Regions from separate parts of the Paenibacillus sp. J2L1-98 genome, predicted to be linked through region 1. Evidence: predicted binding sites of a transcription regulator. Region 1 holds the regulator's gene; the other holds the start of a gene.
What was found. The regulator LexA, encoded in region 1, represses DNA repair genes until DNA is damaged. The targets are predictions, from matches to a motif close to CGAACATATGTTCG.
Positions count from the first base shown of each region.

Region 2: a site for LexA is predicted at 2,547-2,560, ahead of ruvC (crossover junction endodeoxyribonuclease RuvC). Genes of this name have one in related genera too.

Region 1 covers NZ_JBWDNW010000002.1:264,261-268,473, forward strand. The annotation lists gene AC0YNZ_RS05890 (hypothetical protein) at 1-27, opposite strand, end outside; gene AC0YNZ_RS05895 (aldo/keto reductase) at 53-1,042, opposite strand; gene AC0YNZ_RS05900 (DUF896 domain-containing protein) at 1,088-1,279, opposite strand; gene yneA (cell division suppressor protein YneA) at 1,507-1,881, opposite strand; gene lexA (transcriptional repressor LexA) at 2,040-2,660, shown strand; gene yjcZ (sporulation protein YjcZ) at 2,875-2,979, shown strand; gene AC0YNZ_RS05920 (NAD-dependent epimerase/dehydratase family protein) at 3,136-3,834, opposite strand; gene glnA (type I glutamate--ammonia ligase) at 4,026-4,213, opposite strand, start outside.
Region 2 covers NZ_JBWDNW010000019.1:17-4,229, reverse strand. The annotation lists gene AC0YNZ_RS24200 (thiol-disulfide oxidoreductase DCC family protein) at 1-219, opposite strand, end outside; gene ruvB (Holliday junction branch migration DNA helicase RuvB) at 223-1,227, opposite strand; gene ruvA (Holliday junction branch migration protein RuvA) at 1,247-1,882, opposite strand; gene ruvC (crossover junction endodeoxyribonuclease RuvC) at 1,879-2,382, opposite strand; gene AC0YNZ_RS24180 (BofC C-terminal domain-containing protein) at 2,672-3,307, opposite strand; partial or broken gene AC0YNZ_RS24175 (hypothetical protein) at 3,497-4,213, opposite strand, start outside.

The sequences.
Region 1 (4,213 bases):
CACCTTGCGCTCCCAGGAACGTGACAAGCTGATTCTCCTCCTAATTGAAACACTATTCAAACGGTCTGCGGAACTTATCGATGAAGCGATTCGGATAGTCATCCGGTAGTGCGCTTATTTGTTCCAAACGGTTCCATATCTCGCTTGGCATTTCCCAACCTATTGCTCCGATATTATCCTCAAACTGCTCTAATTTGCTGGCACCAAATATTGGTGATGTAATACCTTCCCGCTGAATAAGCCATCTAAGCGCAACCTGAGCAGGCGTTTTGCCAAGCTCTTTGGCCGCTTCAAGCAGAGTATCGAGGATTACGAAGTTTTTGTCTGATGAGCGGTAAATCCATGCGCTCTCCCCTACCTTCGAGGTTAAACGGCCCTCTGTCGGCATTTCCCTGCTGTAGCGGCCGGTCAGAAAACCGCCGCCGATGGGAGCCCATGGAATAATCCCTACCTTCTCCTCTTTACAGAGCGACAGCATCTCGCGATCCATTTGTCTGCTCACTAGGCTGTATTGAGGCTGTATCGATACAAAACGCACATATCTGTTAGCATCGCTATAAGCCAAAGCCTTCATAAGCTGCCATGCAAAAAAATTTGAACATCCTATGTAACGCACTTTGCCTGAAGTGACGAGATCATCGAGCGTGCGAAGCGTCTCTTCGATCGGCGTTGCGTGATCCCATACATGTACTTGATACAAGTCGATATAATCCGTCTGAAGCCGTTTTAGACTTGCTTCAACGCCGTCCAAAATATGCTTGCGGGACAAGCCTGCTCCATTGATATTGCTGGATGTGCTCATTCGCACCTTTGTAGCAAGGACAATGTCGGAACGTTTGTTTTTGATCGCTTTACCAACGATTGCCTCAGAACGACCATTCACATATACGTCGGCTGTATCAAGAAAATTACCGCCACGGTCAACGAATCGATCGATCATATCGATTGAGTCCGCTTCACTTGTCGTATTGCCGAATGTCATCGTTCCCAAACAAAGCTCGGATACGGCTAGTCCACTTTTCCCTAACAGATTATATTTCATCTAATCACCCTTTCGTGGATATTAAATGAGTAGCGCTAACTTTCGTTAATGCTTGATATTATCATTATCATCAACAATTTCAATCTTTTCCAGCTGTTGACGGAAATTGTTTTTAAAGTTGTTTAAATATAGCTGGCGCAGCTCATCTCTTTCGGCAATTTCCGGCCCTGTCAGGCCTTCCGATTTATTTTTACGAGCGAGCTCGTTTATACGCTCAATAATTTTTGAAAATTCCATCCTAACTAAACTCCTCTCATGATGAAAAAAACTCTACTCTATAGTTTGACATTTCAACCGTTCAATTGTCAAGGAGCAGAAGCTCCGTAACGAATAGAGTAACGAGCACGAATCGTTTGCTTTATTACAAAAAAACTTTCTAAACCGGTAGATTTGGTTAATCTACTTAGCTTAGAAAGCTTTATTTGGGAAAAATCATTTGTATTGCATTGGAATTGACGCCTTAGTTACATACTAGGAATAATAAGCCTCTGCCCCGGCTTAATTTCTGGAGATTGTAGATCATTACGATCTTTAATCATGTAGACGATGTATCTAATATCATGGCTGCCATCAGTGTATTGCTTTGCTATCTCCCATAGCGTATCTCCTGAATGCACCGTTATGATTTGTTCTTCCCCTGTCGCTTCTTCAGGATGATTACCGGAAGCGTCTGTTCCCATAAGTAGAAAGCTAGTAAATAAAAGGGCGAACACCGCAGAGCAAACTACGATCTTAGCTGCATGCCGCTTCAATAATCGACTCATTAGATGGCTGAGCATAGCTGCTTTACCTGCTTCTTGCTTATGAATCGTTCTATAAAAACTTGGACTGGTTATCATTTCTCAACACCCCAAACGTTTGTTCTGTTTTTAGATTACACGAACAAACGTTTGGTGTCAACGAAAAAATGCGAACTTCTGTACTTAAGAACTTATGTTTGTACGAACTCCGGTTCTATGTTATAATTTTTTACAAACCTACTAATGGAGTGATCGCAGTGTCGAAGATTTCGAACCGACAACATTCGATTCTTGAATTTATTAAGAATGAAGTCCGGGAGAAAGGATATCCACCCTCCGTTCGAGAAATCGGCGAAGCTGTTGGATTGTTATCCAGTTCAACCGTTCACGGTCATTTGGACCGCTTGGAGAAGAAAGGTCTAATCCGCCGGGATCCGACTAAACCTCGTGCTATTGAAATTCTAGATCAAGAAGGCGTAGACGGCATTATTCCCCTTTCCGTCGCAAAAGTGCCGATCGTCGGTAAAGTTACCGCGGGCGTGCCTATTACAGCAACGGAGAACATCGAGGAGTACTTCCCGCTTCCTTCTCATTTCGTTGGTGACAGCAGTGTTTTTATTCTGAATGTTATGGGCGAGAGTATGATAGAAGCAGGTATTCACGACGGTGATTATGTTATCGTCAGGCAGCAGCAAACCGCAAATAACGGTGAAATCGTTGTAGCGATGACCGAGGATGATGAAGCAACGGTAAAGACGTTCTATAAGGAGAAAAACCACATCCGCTTGCAGCCGGAAAATTCCACTATGCAGCCGATTTTACTCCAAAATGTAACGATTCTAGGAAAAGTCATCGGGCTTTTCCGCGATATTCATTAAACAACCAACAATTAATTGCGTACATAAAGAAGAGGCTGAATCGATGCATTTGCATCATTGATTCAGCCTCTTCTTTAATATTTAATATAACGGGTGTACAACCTGAACGCCCAGTTTCCTCACATCCTATTCAGCTGTGACAAACACCCAATCACTAAACGTTTAACTCGCATAACATACTGTGTACTCAAAACGTAAGGAGGTGCATTGAAAAATGTCCGGTTACGTTGGTGGAGCTTTTACAAACACAGGAACAATTTTGGTTCTCTTCATTTTGTTAGTTATTATCGCTTGCAGCTGCATGGGTTTCGGCTACTAATTAATGTATGAAATCGCAACTTCTTAACTTAATTTTGCAACTTCACACAAAAGACCCGTACTTCGGGTCTTTTTGTGTTTGTTCAGACTTCATTCAACCTTTACTTGAAGATGATCTCTCAACTCAGATTAATCAATATACTCCAATTATCCGTACTCAATTTTTCGCTATTCTAGCTATTTCCTTACACTCAAGAACAGCACGCTCGCGGCCTGATTGAGCAATATGTATCATGGCGAGGCCGAGCTCCTTCAATGAAATGACATACTTAGGTAAAACTGCACGAAGCATCGGATACATCCAGCTTAAAATCGAGTAATAGCTATGCGTATTTTTTAATCCCTTTGTTGGATGAATATAACCTGGACGGAACATATAAGCTCCTTTAAAAGGGAGCTGGAGCAGACGGTTTTCTGTTTTCCCTTTCACTCTAGCCCACATGCTTTTTCCATGTTCCGAACTATCTGTTCCGCTTCCGGACACATAACAAAAAATCATTTCTGGATTTAAGCCCGATAATAAGCTTGCTATGTGCAGCGTAAGATCGTAAGTCAGTCGCTTGTATTCTTCTTCTTTCATACCAACGGATGACACGCCCAGACAAAAGAAACAGGCATTGTAACCATTCAATTGCGGCGCTATTCCAGACAGATCAAAAAAATTATTGTGCACGATTTCTTTTAATTTAGTATGGGCTACACCACAAGGTTTTCGGTTGATGACGAGCACCCGCTCCACATCCGGGTGTTGAAGACATTCGTGCAATACACCTTCCCCAACCATTCCGGTAGCTCCAGTAATGATAACTTTAATTTTTTTGCCCAACTCGTGATTCGCATCCTTTTGCTCACTCATCCGTTTCACCCTGCTAACATGAATTTTGAATACCAAATTACACGAATAATGGGTATTTTAAAATAATAAAACAAGAATTACCTTTAAAATGAAAAAACGCATCCCCCAAAAGAGTAAGGCAATGCACCAACGGGTACTTGCGATTTCTACTTTAGGGGATGCGTTTCAAATCATTCTTTTACAGTTACCTATTAGTAAAGAGTCAAATATTGATCTCTTTCCCATTGGTGAACCTGGGTGCGGTACATATCCCATTCGATTTCTTTCAGCTCATAGAAATGTGCCAGCGCATGGTCGCCAAGCGCATCACAAACGATGTCACTTCTTAGCATTTCGTCAAGCGCTTCCTTCAAATCGAGCGGCAAGCTTGGAATACCTT
Region 2 (4,213 bases), on a different contig from region 1:
ATGCATTTTCTCATACAGTTCTGCGTAGTTCAGCTGACGAAAAAGAGGAATAGGCTGCTCCGTTTCAGCTGAAGCTTCCAATTGCTGAATCTGTACGTAATGCAGATCCGCATTAGAATTTAAACCCTTCAGCTTTGCTACAGAAGCCAGGCAGAGATTGCAATGGCCGTCATAGATAATATAGAGCTTCTCGGGTGAACTTTTAGCTGCCCGGCTCATGGACTATTGTCTCCCCGGTATCGGGAGGCCTAAATGCCGATAGGCATTATCGGTGGCAATCCGTCCGCGCGGCGTTCGCTGCAAGAAGCCGATTTGCATTAAATAAGGTTCGTACACATCTTCGATCGTTTGGCTTTCCTCGCCGATCGTCGCAGCTATCGTATCAAGTCCCACTGGTCTGCCTGCAAAAGTAGTCATCATCGCTTGCAGCATTTTGAAATCGATATGATCGAGGCCCATCTTGTCGACCTGCAGCAGCTCAAGCGCTGAACGGGCAATGTCATGCGTTATGACTCCATCCCCGCGAACCTGAGCGAAATCGCGTACCCGCTTAAGCAGACGGTTCGCGATACGCGGCGTTCCGCGCGACCGCATCGCTATCTCGGAGGCAGCCTCCCCTACTATGCCGACATTCAATATCTCAGCTGTTCTAGACACGATAAAAGCAAGCTCATCAATCGTATAGAACTCCAGCCGGCTAACGACTCCGAAGCGGTCGCGAAGCGGCGCCGACAGCAAGCCTGCCCGTGTAGTCGCTCCGATCAGCGTGAAAGGCGGCAAATCCAATCGCACCGAACGGGCGCTTGGTCCTTTACCGATCATAATGTCGAGCGCAAAGTCTTCCATCGCCGGATATAATACTTCCTCTACCGTCCGATGCAGCCGGTGGATTTCGTCGATAAAGAGTACGTCGCCCTCCTGCAAATTCGTTAGCAGCGCAGCAAGATCGCCAGGCCGCTCAATAGCCGGTCCGGATGTCGTGCGAAGATGGACTCCGAGCTCGTTGGCGATAATGTTCGACAGCGTCGTCTTCCCAAGTCCGGGCGGTCCATACAGAAGCACGTGATCAAGCGCTTCTTTGCGTAATTTTGCCGCTTCGATATAAATTTTCAAATTTTCCTTAGCCTTCGTTTGCCCAATATACTCGGCCAAATAGCGGGGACGCAAGCTGAGCTCAACCGCCTGGTCTTCCATCATCAGGTTGGCGGAAATGATTCTATCGTCCATCTGCGTTCAACTCCTTCCGTTAACCTTTAAACAGCTGCTGCAAAGCCCGCTTCATTAAAGAATCAACCGTTTCCTCCGCCGTTACGCTCTGCTGCAGCCCATTCCAAGCTTTATCCAGCTCCGCAGCGGTGTAGCCTAGTGCGGCTAGACCTTCACGCGCCTCCTGCCATGCCGTGCCTGCACCTTGTCCCGTATGTCTGCTCGATGCGAGATCAAGCGCTACGCCTGCCGCTGTCAATAAACCTCCGTCAAGACCCGCACCGATCAGCTTATCCTTCAGGTCAAGAATCATCCGCTGTGCGGTTTTCTTTCCTATGCCGGGCAGCTTAGTGAGAAATGCTATGTTTTCCTGCTGAATCGCCGCAATTACAGCATCCGGCCGACCGCCTGACAAAATGCCTAACGCGACGCGCGGCCCAATACCGGATACCTCGAGCAGCTTGCGGAACAATGTCTGTTCTTCCCTTGTCTCGAATCCGAACAACAAAATAGCATCCTCGCGGACATTATGATGAATATAGACCGTTACGGGCTCCTCTTTTTTGGCAAATGCATACGGATTAGGAGTAAAAACGCGATATCCTGTATCTCTTACGTCCAGAACGATATATTCGGATTCCAAATGTACGACAACGCCTCTTAAAAAATCGATCACGAACGCTTCACCTCATTAGTTTTCTGGGTTAATACGAAGGAATGGGCATGACAAATGGCCACTGCAAGCGCATCGGCAACATCATCCGGCTTAGGCACCGCCGACAGCTTCAGAAACATTTTGACCATCTCCTGCACTTGCTTCTTCTCCGCTTTCCCGTAGCCGACAACGGCCTGCTTCACTTGCAGCGGCGTATACTCTCCAATGGGCAAACCGCGCTGCGCTGCGGCCAAAATAATAGCGCCTCTTGCCTGCGCTACATCAAATGCCGTCGTTACGTTCCGGTTAAAAAACAGCTTCTCTACGCCAACGGTATCCGGTTTATATTTATCCATCAAAGATCCCGCAGACTCGTAAACTTGCAGTAAACGCTGCTCGGGAGGCGTATGGGCTTCCGTTTGAATCGCTCCGTATTGCACAGGCGTAAGCTTGTGTCCGACCTTATCTATAAATCCAAATCCAACGATCGCATAACCGGGATCAATGCCAAGAACGCGCAAATTGCCATCTCCTCAAACGTTTTACAACGTAAAACTTGCTTCGTAAGCCTATGCTTGGTTTCCCAGCGTAAAACCTGCTTGCTCAGCATACTCTCTGAAAGTTGCTTCATCCATTATAGCAAAAGATGGAGTGAATGAGAACGCGCGTTTGATATTTCAGCTAACAGACAAAAGTTTGACCAGCAGTCGCCTGCCTTTGGTTGCAAAAACTCGCCTTGCGGATGAATAGAGCATCATTTTAAATAAAAAAGACCGCACTGTAAAGGTGCGGCCTCTTACAGCCTGCCGGTTAATAGGCTGGCTTCATTACTTTTTGATTTTGCTCCACTGCTGCATAATCACTAAAGGTCGACAAAACGCTGTTATATTCTTCAATGTCGCTTATCCGAATCCCATTGGTAAGCTGGTCCAGCTTATCCTGAGGCAAACTGCTCTCCATGTAACGGACGTCCAGCTGAAAAAAGGTTCGTACGACCTTTTCCTTTTTCGGGACACCGTCATAAAGCGTAAGATTCCCGTTTTTGTCGACGCCCATATAAGCATTTGCTTTACAATGCTCAGACAAGTCTTCAATATGCTGTTCAAAATGCACCGTGCCTTGCTCTTGATCAAGCATCGCCTTCCATTCCGGATGAACGAGCATAAGCTGCACAATTTGCTTGCTCATCATACGTCCCAGCGGCTTTGCTTCCTGGCCGCATACGTAAATGCTGTGCAGCATAACGGATAGCGGTTCAGCCTGCTTCTCCAGCGTTTTAATGAAGGTGCTTTGTTGCTCGGTTGGCTCAACCGCAGCTGTTTCAGCTTTAGCAGGGGCGGGCCAGCAAGCGAGCAAGCAAATGATAATAGCACCCAGTGTCCACATCGGGCGGCGCTTGCTGCGAAGACGCTTCTTTAAGTTTTTCCAAAGGGTGAATGGCATCATGGGGAAGACCCCTTCTTCATATTTTTTGATAGTATGCGCCAATATTACATAAATATTCAAGCACGCTCTCCTTATCGCATATGTAAAATCATCTAGCAGTCTCTATCCAGCGGCACTGCGCAAGGATATAGAAAACGAAAGGGATGTCCGGGAGATTTTTTGATCTCCGGGACATCCCTATTTCCTACCTTAACGATTGATCCATGGCAAATTGCTGCGTTTCGTTCTGTTCGGCCGAGGCGTGACGGTTCTGATAACTGCTTTTTTACCTGTTTTCCGTGGCACTGCCGTCTTTACTGTTTTTGGTGTTTCTTCCGCATCTGCCAGCTTCGCAGAAGCTTGATCGGACCTGTTTCCTTTACAGCCGCAATCTGCTTGGTTCGATTCGCCTACACCTGCCGTTTGCGGCCAACCCGGGTATGAAGGATACGAAGGGAAACCTGCTGCAGGATACCCGTAGCCGCCATCATGATGAACATTAGCTGGCGATACCATTCCATGTCCGCTGTAACCATAACCGTAATCAGGCTGCACATTCGACGGCGATACCATGCCATGACCGTAGCCGTATCCATACTCTGGCTGCATGCTCATTGGGGAAACCATGCTCTGGTTTGGACTCATCGCCAGCGGCGATACCATTCCCGCATTCGGCTGGGCAGCCATCGGCGATACCATTCCCGCATTCGGCATGGATGCCATCGGCGATACCATTCCCGCATTCGGCATGGATGCCATCGGCGATACCATTCCCGCATTCGGCATGGATGCTATCGGCGATACCATTCCCGCATTCGGCTGGGCAGCCATCGGCGATACCATTCCTGCATTCGGCATGGATGCCATCGGCGATACCATTCCCGCATTCGGCATGGATGCCATCGGCGATACCATTCCCGCATTCGG